Regions from separate parts of the Propionivibrio pelophilus DSM 12018 genome, predicted to be linked through region 1. Evidence: predicted binding sites of a transcription regulator. Region 1 holds the regulator's gene; each other region holds the start of a gene.
The links. Region 1 encodes sigma-54, which starts transcription at its own class of promoters, with help from an activator protein. Its sites were predicted from a motif close to TGGCACGCTTNCTGCTNA; they were not measured.
Positions count from the first base shown of each region.

Region 2: the regulator sigma-54 is predicted to act here: its motif matches at 2,581-2,598, upstream of metK (methionine adenosyltransferase).
Region 3: the regulator sigma-54 is predicted to act here: its motif matches at 1,986-2,003, upstream of BO74_RS08005 (PEP-CTERM sorting domain-containing protein).
Region 4: the regulator sigma-54 is predicted to act here: its motif matches at 1,993-2,010, upstream of BO74_RS12690 (GntP family permease).

Region 1 is NZ_JCANUT010000022.1:32,513-36,724, forward strand. Features, by position in the region: gene hprK (HPr(Ser) kinase/phosphatase) at 1-655, opposite strand, end outside; gene ptsN (PTS IIA-like nitrogen regulatory protein PtsN) at 676-1,122, opposite strand; gene hpf (ribosome hibernation-promoting factor, HPF/YfiA family) at 1,228-1,554, opposite strand; gene BO74_RS10885 (RNA polymerase factor sigma-54) at 1,677-3,101, opposite strand; gene lptB (LPS export ABC transporter ATP-binding protein) at 3,196-3,942, opposite strand; gene recX (recombination regulator RecX) at 3,964-4,212, opposite strand, start outside.
Region 2 is NZ_JCANUT010000005.1:3,515-7,726, forward strand. Features, by position in the region: gene BO74_RS04020 (HD-GYP domain-containing protein) at 1-1,218, opposite strand, end outside; gene metK (methionine adenosyltransferase) at 1,343-2,509, opposite strand; gene BO74_RS04030 (lysophospholipid acyltransferase family protein) at 2,706-3,560, shown strand; gene BO74_RS04035 (glycosyltransferase family 4 protein) at 3,560-4,212, shown strand, end outside.
Region 3 is NZ_JCANUT010000013.1:56,505-60,716, forward strand. Features, by position in the region: gene pepA (flocculation-associated PEP-CTERM protein PepA) at 1-308, opposite strand, end outside; gene BO74_RS08005 (PEP-CTERM sorting domain-containing protein) at 836-1,930, opposite strand; gene BO74_RS08010 (class I SAM-dependent methyltransferase) at 2,194-2,871, shown strand; gene BO74_RS08015 (ThiF family adenylyltransferase) at 2,874-3,743, opposite strand; gene BO74_RS08020 (ABC transporter permease) at 3,846-4,212, shown strand, end outside.
Region 4 is NZ_JCANUT010000030.1:2,807-7,018, reverse strand. Features, by position in the region: gene BO74_RS12695 (sigma 54-interacting transcriptional regulator) at 1-1,834, opposite strand, end outside; gene BO74_RS12690 (GntP family permease) at 2,049-3,380, shown strand; gene BO74_RS12685 (3-isopropylmalate dehydratase large subunit) at 3,407-4,212, shown strand, end outside.

The DNA.
Region 1 (4,212 bases):
CGAAGATCGTGCGGATGTTGAGCAAGCCGAGGCCACGCACTTCCAGATAGTCCTTGAGCATTCCGGGGCAGCGACCTTCGATCGTTGTCGGAGCCGTGCGCGCAAGTTCAACAACATCGTCGGCAACGAGGCCGTGTCCACGCGAAACCAGCTCCAGGGCCAATTCACTCTTTCCGATTCCGGACTCGCCGGTAATCAGCACCCCCATCCCGAAAACATCCATGAACACGCCGTGCGCAGAAACGGTATCGGCAAATCGACGGGCCAGGTAGATATGCAGCAGATCGATGACCGCGGAGCAGGCCTTCGGGCTCTTGAACAAAGGCGTCCCGGTTTTTTCGCAGATCTCAGGCAAACCTGGCATCGGCTCGAGATCGTCAGCGATGATCAAGGCCGGCGGTTCACACGCCATCAAATCGTCGATCTGCCGGTGCCAGCGATCCATGCCGGCACGCCCTGCCCAGTTCTGCTCGGCTTTGCCGATAACCTGCACGCGGTGGCTATAAATCAGATTGAGGTGGCCGACAACGTCCGGCCCATAGGTTTCCATGTCCTTGAGCTCGACATGGCGCTCGACCCCCACGGCGGCGACCCAGGTCAGTTTCAGTTTTTCCAGGTGATCCTGATAAAGCTGGGTAATGCTCAATTTGCGGATGGATAGCATTCTTGGCACCTTCAGGTAGCGAATGTCTGCCGTACCGCTTCCGCATCCGCGGCCGAGGACAAGGCTTCTCGGCAGGAACGATCGGAAAAGCGCTCGGCCAGCTCGGAAAGGATCTGCAGATGCTGCTCGGTTGCTTGTTCGGGAACGAGCAACACAAACAACAACGAAACAGGCTCACCGTCCGGCGAGTCGAAGGGGATCGGCGAGACCAGCCGAATAAACGCCCCACAGGCTTCCTTCAGGCCCTTGATACGTCCATGCGGAATAGCGATGCCCCGCCCGAGGCCAGTCGACCCGAGTTTCTCGCGCGAAAAGAGGCTATCGAACACCGCGCTGCGGGCAATACCCTGATTATTTTCAAAAACAAGCCCCGCGTGTTCGAAAACACGCTTCTTGCTGCTCGCCTCCAAATCCAGAACGATGTTTTCGAGGGGAAGTAACTGGCTGATCTGGCTCATGGTAATGCTGTCGACGCGCCCGAGAAAAAACGGAAGGGCTAGGGGAAAACAATAAAAGGCGGATTTGGCCGCCTCAACGACCAAATCCGCCTGACAAGGGTAACGTTATTCGACGACGCTTTGCTGGCTCAACTTCTCGCCACGATGATGGTCCTGCAACTTCTGCTTATACTTCTGAACCTGACGGTCCAGCTTGTCGGCCAGAATGTCAATGGCAGCGTAAAGATCCTCATCGATCGACTCGACGTAGATGTCCTTGCCGGCCAGATGCACCGTAACCTCGGCTTTCTGCTTCAGCTTTTCCACCGACAAGATCACGCTCACATCGATAACATGATCGAAATGACGTGTAACCCGCTCGAGCTTGCCGGTAACGTAGTCACGCAACGCCGGGGTAATTTCGAGATGGTGTCCACTGATTTGCAGGTTCATGGTGTAGCTCCTTTCAAGAGGATAGCCGCCAGAGCGACTTTCTAAACCCCTCTCGCCAATTTGCGCGAGAGAGACAGGGGTAAGGGTAGCATGTCATCGTCAGACACAGAACAGCGGCCTCGCTAGATCGTCTTGCGCAGTTTAACGGGGGGAATATTCAGCGATTCCCTGTATTTGGCGATCGTCCGCCGGGCAACAACAATCCCCTGCTGCCCGAGAAGGTCGGCGATCTGGCTGTCCGAAAGCGGCTTTTTTGCATCTTCCGCACCGACCAGTTGCTTTATCAGTGCGCGAATGGCCGTCGCCGAGCACGCCCCCCCCGCTTCCGTCGCCACATGACTGCCGAAGAAATACTTCAGTTCGAAGATGCCACGCGGCGTCGCCATGTATTTTTGCGTTGTCACCCGGGATACCGTCGACTCGTGCAAACCGAGTGTCTCGGCGATTTCCCTGAGCACCAGCGGCCGCATGGCAACTTCGCCATGATCGAAAAACTGGCGCTGACGGTCGACGATGGACTGCGCCACGCGCAGAATCGTGTCAAAGCGCTGCTGAACATTCTTGATCAGCCAGCGGGCCTCCTGTAATTGCCCCGACAACCCCGAGCCACGCTGCCGCGAGAGGATCTGGGCATACAGGCTGTTGATGCGCAAGCGCGGATAGGCATCCGAATTGATGTTGACCGTCCATTGGCCACGAACCTTGCGCACGACCACATCCGGGGTGATATAGCGCGCATCGGGCGCGGCGTAGCTAGCCCCGGGACGAGGATTGAGGCTGCGTATCAGGAACTGCGCTTCACGCAGCTGGTCATCATCGCACTCCGTGAGCTTCCTGAGCCGGGCGAAATCCCGTCCGGCAAGGAGGTCGAGATGATTGCGTACGATTGCCAGAGCCAAGCGCTGCGTCTCGTCCACGGGGAGCGCATTCAGTTGCAGCACCAGGCATTCTTGCGCACTTCTCGCGCCTACGCCCGTCGGGTCGAAGTTCTGGAGGTGTTTCAACGCAATCTGCAACTCTTCCGGCTCGATCTCGAGCTCAGGTGGCAGAGCTTCAACCAATTCGTCCAGCGACTGGGTCAGATAGCCATCATCGTCCAGCGCGTCGATCAGGCATTGAACAAGCGTGCGGTCGCGCGCAGGCAAGTTCATCAGGCCCAGTTGCCAGGAGAGGTGCTCACGCAGGGAAGTGGTCGCGGCCTGAACGTCCTGATAGTCACCGTCGTCGTCATCGAAAGATCCCGACGTGCTGGCGTAATTTCCTTCCGCCGCATCACCAAGCCAGCTATCCTCATCTTTCGAATCGGGCATGCTCGGCGTTTCCGGTTCTTCAGCCTTCCTGTCCTCGCTTGCAGCATCTTGACCGGACTCCGGGGGAGCCGCGGAATAGTTTTCGTCCTCGCGCTCGAGTAGGGGATTTTCCTGCAGATACTTCTCGAGTTCCTGTTCAAGCTCAAGCGTCGACAGCTGCAGCAACTTGATCGATTGCTGGAGTTGCGGCGTCAGCGCCAGGTGCTGCGTTAGCTTGAGCTGGAGAGATGGCTTCATGTTGGGAACAGGGCGGCAAGAAACTGCATGCTCGGCACACCGCTATTACAGACAATTTTTTGACGAAACGGTCGAGCCGGTATCAGAGGCGAGATCACAGGCGGAAATTCTCGCCAAGATAGACCTTACGTACGTTTTCATTATAAATGATTTCATCTGGCCGGCCAGCCGCCAGCACCCCGCCCTCGTTGAGGATATAGGCGTGATCGCAAATCCCAAGCGTCTCGCGCACGTTATGGTCGGTGATCAGCACGCCGATGTTGCGTTCCTTGAGGAAGCGGATGATTTTCTGGATATCCAACACGGCGATCGGGTCGACCCCGGCAAACGGCTCGTCGAGCAGAATGAAGCGCGGATCGGTAGACAACGCCCGCGCGATTTCCACCCGCCGCCGCTCGCCGCCGGACAGCGAGGCCGCCGAGCTGTTGCGGATATGGCTGATATGAAGCTCTTCCAGCAACTGCTCGGCGCGATGTTCGACTTCTTCACGTGGCAGCTTGCGTAGTTCAAGCACCGCCTTGATGTTCTCGACGACCGTCAGCTTGCGGAACACCGAGGCTTCCTGGGGAAGATAGGACACCCCGAGCTTGGCACGCTGGTGGATGGGCAAGTGGGTAATCTTTCTATCATTCAGATAAACATCGCCTCCATCGCAGGCCACGAGACCAACCACCATGTAGAAACAGGTCGTTTTCCCCGCACCATTCGGCCCCAGCAATCCGACGACCTCACCGCTACGCACTTCGAGCGAGACATCCTCGACGACGGTCCGCTTCTTGTAGCGTTTCTTGAGGTTACGCGTGGATAGCTTGCTGCTTTCGCCCAAGTTGTTTTCGGACATCAGATTGTTTTCGGACATCTCTTATTGATCGCCTTCGTAATCACCACGCAACAAACGGCGAATGATATCCCCGGAGAATCCGCGGCGCACCATGAAATTAGCCTGGCGCGCGCGTTCGGACGCATCAACGGGAGGCATGTCCGCGCCGAATTTACGCTGCCAGACTTGCCGTGCTCGCGAAAACTCGTCGTCCAACGCCGCCAGGGCCTGATCAACGGCGCCGGCATCGACTCCCGTTGCGCGCAGTTCCTGAATCAGCCTGGCATTGCC
Region 2 (4,212 bases), on a different contig from region 1:
CAGCCCTGACCACAATGCATTCAGATCCGGAAAGTTCCACTTCGCGGGGTCTTCCCGGCTGGCGATTTTTTCCGGGCAGCCGGGCTGCGCGAGGTCGATGACTTCCGTCGGAATCCGCGTGTTGCTGCGCGTCGAGAAAAATACCTTGATCCGCGGCGTCAGCAACGACCTGGCCGACTGTTCGATGACGAGGCCCAGACGGCCGGAGTTGAGCCGGACCAGCGAGCCGATCGGGTAGATGCCGAGGCTCTTGACGAAGGCCTGGAACACTGTCGGATCGAAGTGGCCGGCCCACTCGGCCATCTTGCGCAGCGACTCGGCAGGGTCCCAGCCGGCCTTGTAGGGGCGGTTGGAGGTGATCGCGTCGTAGACGTCGCAGACGGCGCCCATCTTGGCGTACAGGCTAATTTCCTTGTTCTTGAGCCCCTTCGGGTAGCCCGAGCCGTCGGTCTTTTCGTGATGATGCAGGACCACGTCGAAGGTGATGTCGTCGATGTCGTGGCTTTCCTGCAGCAGCTTGTAGCCTTCCGCCGGATGGTTCTTCATGATCCGGAATTCGTCGTCGGTGAGCTTGCCCGGCTTGTTGAGCACCTCCATAGGCATCATCGCCTTGCCCAGATCGTGCAGCAGGCCGGCGATGCCGAGCTTGCTGACCAGATCCTCGTCGAGCTTGAGTTGACGGCCCAGGGCGATCATCAGCGCGCAGACGGCGACCGAATGCATGTAGGTGTAGTCGTCGGCGGTTTTCAGGCGGGCGAGGCTGATCAGGGCGCCGGGGTTGCGCGTCACCGAATCGGAGATTTCCTCGACAAGCTTTTTTGCGTTGCCGGCGTCGATGGCTTTGCCCATCCGCGCTTCCTGGAACATCGAGGTGACCGCGCGCCGGGCCTGGGCGCAGATCCTGGCGGCGCGGGCCAGTTCCTCCTTGGTCGACGTCGGTGCTATTTCACGTTGCGCTTCGGCGGCCTTGTGCAGCTCGGCGTCAACCTGCGCCTCCGACTCGGCCTCGGAAATCGCCGATTCATCCGGGGCAACGTCGATGCCTTTCGCGCAGTCGATCCACACTTCCTGGATGCTGCTCGCCCGGATGCGCTCGATGTCCTTCGGGTCGGTAATCACGAAGGAATTGCGCCAGAACGGGTGTTCCATCCAGGAGCCGCAGAATTCCTTGAGGAACATCCCGACGGTGAGTTGCTTGACACTGATTCTCTTGAGCATTTTGGGCGAGGATGGAGGGCGCAGGTCGAAGTTTTATCAGAAATTCTTCCTGGCCGCCATGCGCCTGAAAGATACAAAAAAGCCGACGAACGGCGTCGTCGGCTTTCCGGCTTGCGCAGGGAAATTACAGACCGGCGTCGGCGCGCAACGCGGGGGCCTTGTCGATCGCTTCCCAGGTGAATTCCGGCTCCTCGCGACCGAAGTGGCCGTAGGCGGCGGTCTTGGTGTAGATCGGCCGAAGCAGGTCAAGCGTCTGGATGATGCCCTTCGGGCGCAGGTCGAAGTGCTGGCCAACCAGTTCGGCGATCTTTTCGTCGGCGATCTTGCCGGTGCCGAAGGTTTCGACCATCAGCGACACGGGCTTGGCGACACCGATGGCGTAGGCGATCTGCACTTCGCAACGGTCGGCGAGGCCGGCGGCGACGACGTTTTTCGCCACGTAGCGCGCGGCGTAGGCCGCCGAGCGGTCGACCTTGGACGGGTCCTTGCCCGAGAAGGCTCCGCCGCCGTGACGAGCGGTGCCACCGTAGGTGTCGACGATGATCTTGCGCCCGGTCAGGCCGCAGTCACCGTGCGGGCCGCCGACGACGAAGCGGCCGGTCGGGTTGATCAGGAAGCGGGTCTTGTCGGTCAGCATGTCCTTCGGCAGGACCGGCTTGATGATTTCCTCGATCACCGCCTCGGAGAGCTGGGCGTGCGAAATGTCCGGGTTGTGTTGCGTGGAGACGACGACGGTGTCGATGGCTACCGGCTTGCCGTCGACGTAGTGCACCGAGAGCTGGCTTTTGGCGTCCGGGCGCAGCCACGGCAGGCGGCCGTCCTTGCGTACCTCGGCCTGGCGCTGCATGAGGCGGTGCGCATAGTAGATCGGGAACGGCATCAGTGTCGGCGTTTCGCGGCAGGCGTAGCCGAACATCAGGCCCTGGTCGCCGGCGCCCTGGTCGAGGTCGATGCCCTGGCCTTCATTGACGCCCTGGGCGATGTCCGGCGACTGGCGGTTGATCGCCGCGAGCACGGCGCAGCTCTTGTAGTCGAAGCCGATTTCGGAATCGTTGTAGCCGATGCGGCGCACGGCTTCCTGGGCGATCTCGCGGTAGTTGATGTGCGCCTTGGTGGTGATTTCGCCGGAAATCACGACGAGGCCGGTGGATACCAGCGTCTCGCAGGCGACGCGGCCCGTCGGGTCTTCAGCCAGGATGGCGTCGAGGACGGAATCGGAAATCTGGTCGGCGACCTTGTCGGGATGGCCTTCGCCAACCGACTCGGAGGTAAAGAGATACTCTCTGGACATGTGACATGTGCTCCAATGAAAAACCCCGGTACGACAGCGAAGTCGACTCCGGGGTTCGAGCAGACGACGCTTTAGCAGTATTTGCAGCATCTGACGATGCTTTTCGCCCTGCAAGTTGTCCTGATTAACTCGGCGAATGGGATAATTGTAGTTTTTCGGAAATCCGGGGTCAAACCCGTTATCAACAGGGTTATTCGTGGCGTTCGTCTTTCGTCTGCTCAGTCATCTGCCGCTCCTTTGGCTGCATCGCCTGGGCGCCGTCGCCGGCTGGCTGTCCTGGCTGTTTTCCCCGACCTATCGGCGGCACCTGCGCGAGAACATGCAGCTGGCGCTCGGCGAGGCGGGCGAACGCCGCGTGCGGGCGGCGGCCGTCGCCGAGGCCGGGCGGCAGTCGCTGGAGCTGCCGAAAATCTGGTTGCGCCCGTTGGAGGAAGTCGTCGGGCGTGTTGTGAAAGTGTCCGGCTGGGAGCTGGCCGAGGCGGCGATGCGCGACGGCAGGGGCATCCTCTATCTCACCCCGCATCTCGGTTGCTTCGAAGTGACCGCACAGTACCTGTCGACGCATGCCCCGATCACCGTGCTCTACCGCCCGCCGAAGCAGCGCTGGCTGCAGGCGATGATCGAGGAGAGGCGCGCGCGCGGGCAGTTGCGTATCGCGGCGGCCGATCTGGCCGGCGTGCGTTCGCTGATCAAGGCGCTGAAAAAGGGCGAGGCGGTCGGCATGCTGCCGGACCAGGCACCGAAGATGGGCGAGGGGCGCTGGCTCGACTTCTTTGGCAAGCCGGCCTACACGATGACGCTGGCGGCGCGGCTGACCGAAACCCACGCGGCGGTGATCATGGTCTGGGCCGAGCGCCTGCCGGGCGGCGCGGGTTACCATTTTCACCTGCAGGCGCCGTCGCAACCGATCACCGGGACGACCGAGGAGCGTGCGCAGCGGATCAATCACGAGATCGAACGCCTGATCATGCAGTGCCCGGCGCAGTATCTGTGGAGCTACAACCGCTACAAACGTCCGCGCGGCGTCGAGCCGCCTCCGGAGAATCGCTGATGCAACTCGCCTTCTGTCTCTACAAGTACTTTCCGTTCGGCGGCCTGCAGCGCGACTTTCTGCGCATCGCGCTGGCCTGTCAGGCGCGCGGGCACGCGATCCGCGTTTATACGATGGGCTGGGAGGGCGAAATTCCTCCCGGGTTCGAGGTCGTCGTCGTGCCGGTGAGCGCGTTCAGCAACGTCCGGCGCAATGCTCGCTTCACCGACTGGGTTTTCCGCGACCTCGAGCGGCGGCCGGCCGATCGCGTGGTCGGTTTCAACAAGATGCCCGGCCTCGATGTCTATTTCGCCGCCGATCCGTGTTACGAGGAGAAGGCGCGCACGCTGCGCAATCCACTCTACCGGCTCTCCGCCCGTTACCGCCATTTCGCCGCCTACGAGCGCGCCGTCTTTGCGCCGGAGAGCACGACCGAGATCCTGATGATCTCGCAGGTGCAGCAGCCGTTCTTCGAGAAGCACTACGGCACGCCGCCGCAGCGTTTCCACCTCTTGCCGCCGGGAATCGCGCGCGACCGGCGGGCGCCGGCCAATGCGGCGGAAATTCGCGCCGCTTTCCGCAAGGAATTCGGGCTGGGCGACGATGACCTGCTGCTTCTGCAAGTCGGTTCGGGGTTCAAGACCAAGGGGCTTGATCGCAGCCTGAAGGCGCT
Region 3 (4,212 bases), on a different contig from region 1:
CCTAGAACACTGGATTCGTCTACAGTGAACTCGTTGAACGTGCCGATGGCCGAAGCTGAGGCACTTGCAAGACCCAAAACCGATGTGACGGCCAGGGAAAGCAAAGTTTTTTTCATAACAGTTCTCCTTTCGATAAGAACATTATCCAGCCATTTTGGCCTCACCCTAACTAATGCAAGTGGTGTGCCATACGTCGTAACTTTATGAATATAAAGGATTGGTGTTGTTTTTTGCTTTGTTTTTTGTTTTGCTGTGTAAAGTATCTCGACAATGGCTCTGCTTGTTGAAAGATGTTCTTGGCGCTTCAAGGTACGGTAGCGTGTGGCACGTGAAGAGCTCCCCGCGTTGATCCTGGCGTGGCGACTGGGGCACGGTATCGCTATCGGATGCATACGGAACTGCGTCTCGCAGATGAGGTGGCGTGGCCGTTCTGCGATTGTTCCTTCGATACCGCGAATATCTCCAATTCTGTTTAGGAAAGCCCCATAAACGTTGAAAAAGCTGCGGAAACACTCCTCTTGCCCCGACCAATTGTGCTCGCTGATCAAGCAATCTACGAAAACGCTATTTGTTCAGCGTTTACTTAAGGAAACGCTGAAATATTCGTCACCCCGGCGAAGGCCGGGGTCCAGTTCGTTGAATTTTCTGGATTCCGGCCTTCGCCGGAATGACAAATCTTCAATAAATCAGCACGTCCTATATTTCTCTTTTGTGATCTCGCCGAGACTCGTCGGAAGCATTGCGGAACGTGTCGACTATTTGTGGGGTGAGAAAATCGAGCTACAAAAAAACGGCGACCGAAGTCGCCGTTTGAGTGTTGTGCCAGAGAACCGATTCAGGACTTCCGGCGACGGATCATTCCGAGGCCAAGGAGTGGAAGGCCAACCAGCAACAGGGTTGCCGGTTCCGGAACGTCTTGTCTTACATCGGCCGCCATGATGAAGATGTCGTCGTAGCCACCGTCGTTGCACGCCGTGGCAAGAGGTCCTTCGGTAACGAAGCAACCGATCTTGACTTGCGCGGACAGTACGTCGTAACCGAGGCTCATGTAATACTCGAGGTTTTCGTCAAGTTCCGGGATATAGGAAATCCATTCGGCCCCGTTGGTACCCAGGTTGTTCGAAATGTGCGTGTAGCCGTCTGGGCAGGTCGTTGCTCCGCCGATAAGCGGCATAAACGTGCCATCCGGCAGGACGCAGATGTCGCCGGCGATGTAGGTCATGTCTGTGTAGTAGTTAATGGCCGTCGGGGTGATTCCGTCGAAGGTCTTGGTGGTCGTGAAATCGTAGACATGAGAAGCAGGAATCTGCAAATCACCGGGGGTGCGCCCGTCGTTCAGCGTGAGTTCGAAATTGAGCGGGGCAAGGCTCCCGTCGACATCGCGTAGCGTCACCATGGACCAGATCTGGGTGGCTTGTCCAGTGCCGCCGGTTTCATTGAAATCGTAACCGATCAGCATGTTGTAACGTGTGTCGCCAATGGTAAGTGCATCGATCAGCGATTGGATCGTCATGTCCCACGCTTTGGTCGAGTCACCGTCAGTCGGGCCGTTGATCGGTTCGGCTGCAGTTGCGCTATCAAAATTCCCATTATTGGGAACTTCGTACGCTTGGTCGATCTGCGTACTGAAATCCGTATTGATAGGAATCTGGCCGCCCGCACCAGTACCTACCACGACCATTGATTTCAGTGCGCCCTGGTTCGCATCGACCACGTAACCTGCTGGTTCCGACGTGTTAGTTGGACTGATGCTAGCCAGATAGTTAAGGAAGGTCGTCGAACAACTGACGAAATCTCCTTCCGCCAAGCAAGCCTGATTGTTCATGATGTCCAGGCTTGGGGGGGAGTAGAGATACAACTCTGCTGCCGCCTGGCCAGGAATCATTCCGAACATTGTGCTCGCGATCAATGCATGTGCAAGTTTTCTCATGGCCATACTCCTTCGTTTCTTGCTTTGTCAGCAAAGGACTTTCTGCACCGATTTATAAGCATTTTTAGTGCCGAAAGTTATAACTCGTTGAAACTTGTTTTGTTTATTATCTAAGTCATATCTCTTGGTGTTGGTTTGTAAAGTTTTTCGACATTCCGCTGACGCGTGACTGATATCCTTCTTCCGATTGATGAGGCAAGGTGTCAGGGCTTTGTATTCAACTACGTTGACTGTCTATCATGGACAAAGGGAGGAATACGGAATTGGAAACAGGACAGATGCCTTCAGGGAAGTCCCGGGACGAGATTGCTGAAGCCTACAAGTCGGATCCGTGGTGGTACGACGTCCGAGGCTTTTTCATTCTCACCTTCGCATACAACAGCACACTGGGATCACAATTACGTTTTTTCGGGCCGAACTATGGCCCGGATCATCTCGAGGTGGCCTGTGGCACGGGGACGCTTCTTGAGCTGATTCTGCGCTGGCGGCGGTGGAAAAAGCTGCCTCCCGTTCATATTGTCGGCGTGGACTACGCTGAGTCGATGCTGGCCGGGGCGCGCCATCGTTTCCGCAAGCATCCGGAAATCGAGTTGCGCCATGCCGATGCGGCGGCATTGCCGTTCGGGGATGATTCGTTCGATACCGCGAATATCGCCAATTCGGTTCATTGCTTTCCCGACGTCGATGGGGCGTTGCGGGATATTTATCGGGTGCTGAAGACTGACGGGACGCTGGCGGCCAATGTCCTGCTTTACCCGCGCGGTGGCTGGCCGCTGAGAAACATCGCGGAGCGCATCAACCGCTGGGGGATTAAAAAAGGCATCCTTTATACGCCGTACGAGCAATCTGACATCCGCCAGCGATTTCTGGATGCCGGATTTGCGATGGTGTCCGAGGCGGTGTCCGGGAATTGTTACAACATCCTGGTCCGGAAACCGTAGATTCACTGGCCCGATCGGGCCAATTGGGCCTTGACCAGCGTCCTCATCAGAATCTGCAAGGGGTTGCGGTGACCGCCCGGGCGCCATGTGCGGGTAAATCGCTGCCGGTAGGCGTCGAACTGGCTGCCCCAGGGCGCCAGGTGGACACCACGGCGTCTCAGCAGGAGCTTGAGCGTTTCGACGGCGGCCACTCCGGCGCATAACTGGCAGGCCGCTATGCTGGACGGGCCCTTGCGGTTGGCGAGATCGATCCGGCTCATGTCGGCGACATAGCCGCGCTGCAGCATGGCTGGGGACAAGCCGACCAGGAAGCGGATCGCCATTTCCAGTTCATCGGCGCAGTCCTTGAGGCCGAAGTAGTCTTCGAAAGACATTCCGCCGGGGCCGAAGACCAACTGTGCGGTTCCCATACCCAGTGGTGCAGCGGTGACGGCCGGGATTTTTCTTTCCTGGCATGCGGCAAATGTCATTTGTCGTGCGTCGAACGCAAAGAAGTCCAGACCATCGACGTAAACCTCGGCGTCCTCCAGAAAATCGTCGAGCGTGTCCCGCCGAATGCCTTGGGGAAAACAGCGCAATTCGATTTCCGGGTTGATGTCTTTGGCCATTTCAGCGAGGACATCGAGTTTCGGGTGCCCGACGCTGCACATCGTCGCACCGACCTGTCGATTGAAATTGACCAGGTCGAAAGCGTCGAAATCGGCGATCGAGAATTTTCCTATCCCCAGGCGAGCGAGTGTCAGGAGGTGTACGCCCCCAACTCCACCAAGTCCGCCAATGGCCACCCGTGCATTCCGCAGACGAGCCTGTTCGGCCTCGGTCACCCAGCCAATGTTGCGCGAGAATGCGGCATCATAGTCGAACGCTTGCATGGTTAACTCCGAATTAGCAGCACCGGAACGCTTACGGAATCCGGTTCGACGGACTAAACTTATCAAGCTCACAGTAAACGTTAATTCAGATAGCCGCAAATCATGCAGAGTCTTTCTCGTGATCTCCAGTTGGCGATGCGCAATCTGCACCGGAATGCCCGGCGAAGCGCTGTGGCCTTGCTGACGGTCGCGGCCGGTGTCGTTGCGTTCCTGCTGGCCGGTGGATTTATCGCCTGGATTCTCGCCGATGGCCGGGAGGCAACGATCCATTCGCAACTCGGGCACGTCCAGATCGTTCGTCCCGGCTACTATGAGCGTGGCATTGCTGATCCGTATGCTTTTCTCTTGCCCGCGGATTCTTCGGAGCTGCAACAGATTTCGGCCATTCCCGGTGTCGTTTCGCTGACGCCGCGTCTGGCCTTCAGCGGCCTGATCAGCCACGGAGATACGACGCTGGCGTTTTCCGGCG
Region 4 (4,212 bases), on a different contig from region 1:
AGGTGGTTCGTCCGATTCCCAGTATTTCGGCAGCCAGGGTGTATTTTCCTCTGGCTTTGGCCAGGGCGTTTCTGATCTCGGCGATTTCGTCATAGCCAGCCAATGTCTCCGGTGCGTACTCAACCGGCTCCTCCAGATCTGCCAGCGCCAGTTTGACCGCGTCGGCGCTGATGCTTTGCTGCTTGCACGAGACCATCAGGCGCTGGACGATATTTCTCAGCTCTCTGATGTTCCCAGGCCAGTCGTAACTCTCCAGAGCATTCACCGCACTCGGCGACAACCTCTTTCGCCGGTCGGTCGCGTGCTCCTGAAGAAATGCTTCTGCGAGTGCGCCGATGTCCTGTTTGCGAGAACGCAGGGGTTGGAGGCGAAGTTGAAGTACGTTCAGACGATAGTACAGGTCGGCGCGAAATGCGTTCTGGTCGACGAGTTTTTTAAGGTTCTTGTTGGTGGCGGCGATGACGCGGACGTCGATTGGAATCAGCTTGTCGCTACCGAGGCGCATGACCTTTTTTTCCTGCAGGACGCGGAGCAGCTTTCCTTGTGTCGTGAATTCGATTTCGCCAATCTCGTCGAGAAATAGGGTGCCACCGTGCGCCATCTCGAACACGCCCGGCTTTCCTTTCTGGCTGGCGCCGGTGAACGCGCCACCCACGTAACCGAATAGCTCGCTTTCCAGAATCTGGCCGGGCAAAGCTGCGCAGTTGATGGCCACAAACGGCCCGTCTTTGCATCGGCTGTAGCTATGGCAGCTTTGCGCGAACAACTCCTTGCCGCAACCGGTTTCTCCAATGATCAGGATCGACGAATCGGCCAACGAGTAATCCTTGGCGATTTCGATCGTGCGCCGGACATCTTCGTTCCGGGTCACGATGTCGGCGAAGGTGAAACGGGCAACGTGCCCAGTCGCGTAAATGCGTTGGCGAACCTGGGCTTCCACCTTCTGGATTTGCGCGACGTCCTGAAAGGTGACGATGACGCCGACGCACTGCTCGTTGACGAGGATGGGCACCGTGTTGCACAGCACGTCCGTGTCGTTGATGCTGAGGATCTGGCCGAGATCCTCCTGGCCGGTCGCGATGACGTTCTGGATGCGCAGAGTCGGCCATACGTCGGCAATTTTTCGTCCCATTACCTCGCTGCTGCGCAAACCGGTGATCCGCTCGGCAACGGGGTTGAAGACGGAGATTCGGGTTGTTTGATCGACGGAGAGAATTCCGTCGTAGGAGTAGTCGAGCACGGCGCGGAACACTTCCGCTTTCGCCTTTTCGATGTTTCGCGCATGGGCGATTCGCCGCGCCTCCGCGACGGCCTGGATGATTCCCTCACGGCCGCTCTCGATCAATTCGGCCGGATAGCCGAATTTTTGCGTGGCAAGGAGCGTGACATAGCCACCGACAACGACATCGGCCCCGTCACTAAGCGCCTGCTTGACCTGATCTTCGACTTCATGCTCGGACTCCAGGGGATAAAGTCTCAGGTCAATTCCCAAAGCGGAAATCAGACTTTCGATTCCCCTGATCATCGCCGGGAACGCCACGGCGGCGATGTGGGTTCCATGGCATTTTGCCTTTTCGATAGCCCGAATAATGTCGAACCCGGTAACAGGGATGTCGACAACGATTGCGTCCTGTCCTGAATCGCGAATCGCTGAGGCGGTTCCGCCTCGACTGATGACGATCTCGGTGCCTCGTGAAACGAGCGATGAAACAACGCGGACTCCCTCGCTCAGTAGCCCGACAGAAAAATCAATATCCTTGTCGTTGCCTTCAAGAGCACAGCGTGCCTCGTCAAGAAGGCGTTCTGCCGGGGCAAGAAATGTAATTTTCGTCATTGAAGATTCTCTTTGCGATGAGCTTATGTTGGGTGGGGGCGCTGAATTATTGCATGATTGAAACTTTATGGTACGTGTGTGAAACGATATGGAACATTAGCTCTTCGGCATCTCGGATGATTGCTTGTAACATGCTGTTTATATGTGTGTTTTTTGTTTGGCATGGTCATTGCTAAGCAACTGTCGGATTTTTCCATCACACAAGGAGGGTTATATGTCATCCATAATGGCCTTTGGAATTGGCCTCGTCGTTCTACTGTTTCTCGCGATCAAGCTGCGCATCAGTGCCTTTGTGGCACTGCTTGTCGGCGCGGTAACCATCGGTCTTTTGTCCGGCATGGAAGGCGTTGCCGTCGTCAAGGGAATTACCGAAGGGTTCGGGAAAACCCTGAGCAGCATTGGCATCATCATCATCTTCGGCGTGATGCTCGGAAAGTATCTGGAAGATTCCGGCGGGGCGCGTCGGCTGGCGGTCGATTGCGTCCGGATGCTCGGGCAGAAGAAGTCGCCGTTCGCCATGTCCATCGCCGGTTACCTGATCTCGATTCCGGTGTTCAGCGACGTCGGATACGTCATCCTTTCCCCGCTCGCCAAGGCGATTTCCAACAAGAGCGGCGTGGCGTTTTCCGCGCTGGCGGTCTCGCTGGCGGCGGGTCTTTTGGCGACACACGTTTACGTTCCGCCGACGCCCGGGCCATTGGCCGTTGCCGGATTGCTGAAGATCGATATCGGCCGTGCGATTGCCTATGGCTCGTTCGCCGCGATCTTCATGACGCTGTTCGGCTGGGCCTGGGCGATGTTCTACGTGGCCAGAAAGCACCCGGAAGCCTATCAGTACCACGCGACCAGCACGGATACGCCGGCCGATGTCACCAGCGAGAAGGATATGCCGGGCACGATGCCGTCGCTGTTTCCATTGCTGTTCCCGATGGTGCTGATCCTGCTCAATACGACGAGTTCGATGCTCCTTGGCAAGAAGCACCCGGTGGCGCAGATCTTCGCTTTCATCGGCGATGCCAACGTCGCTCTGGCACTCGGCACGGTATTGGCCATCGTCATGCTCGGCAAGCGAATCGGCAAGGAAAAGGTCCTGAAGATCATGGATGCGGCGCTAACCGAGTCCGGCCAGATCATCTTCATCACCGCGGCCGGTGGTTCGCTTGGCGCGATCCTGAAGATCTCGGGGGCGGGGAATGCCGTTGCGGACTACGTGGCGCAGAGCGGCCTGCCGTTCATCCTGATTCCGTTCGTTATTTCCGGCCTGCTCAAAGCCATTCAGGGTTCTGGCACGGTCGCGGTCATTACCGCGGCTACGCTCTGCGCTCCGATGGCCGCACAACTGAATATGGATCCGATTTTGATCTTCCTGGCCACCGGTGCGGGTGCCCGCCTGATCTGCCATGTCAATGACAGTTTCTTCTGGGTATTCACCAAGATGAACGAGTACGACATGAACATGGGCCTGAAGACGTTGAGCATCAGCGGTTTGCCGATGGCGCTGGGTGGGTTGTTTGCCACCTGGCTGGCTCAAATGTTCATGCTGTAAGACGTAACGCAATCAAGGAGCAAGCAATGCACGCAATTGAAAAAATCATGTCTCGGGCCGCTGGCAAGGACAAGGTGGTTACCGGCGAAATCGTCAACTGCGAGGTCGATCTCGCGGGTGTCAACGACCTCTATCTGCAAACGATTCGCTCGTTTCACGAAATCGGCGGCACGCGGGTTTACGATCCGAAAAAACTGATCGTCTTCCTCGATCACTACGCCCCGGCCTCGTCGATCATGCAGGCGGCGAACCAGAAACAGTTCCGCGAGTTCTGTTGGGAGCAGGGCATCGATCTGCTGATGGACATCGATCAGGGGGTTTGCCATCAGGTCCTGGCCGACAAGGGGTTGGCGTATCCCGGGCAACTGCTGGTCGTCACCGATTCGCACACGACGACGCACGGGGCCTTCGGTGCCTTCGGTACGGGCGTGGGTGCGACAGATCTGGCAATCATCATGGCCACCGGCAAACTGTGGTTCCGCGTGCCGGAAATCATCCGCATCAATCTCGAAGGCACAGTACAGCACGGCGTCTATGCCAAGGACGTGATCCTGCACATCATCGGCAAGCTGGGCGCCGATTACGGCGTCTACAAGGCCATCGAATTCACCGGGCCGGTACTCAAACAGTTCAGCATGTCCGAGCGCATGGCGCTGTGCAACATGACGACCGAGATGGGCGCGAAGACTTGCTACATCCAGCCCGACGAAATCACGATGGCGTACGTGGATGCCAAGGTTAACGCTGACTTTGAGATCGTCACGACCGATCCGGATTTCAAATACGCCGAGGAACTGTCCTTCGATGTCACTACGATCAAGCCACAACTGGC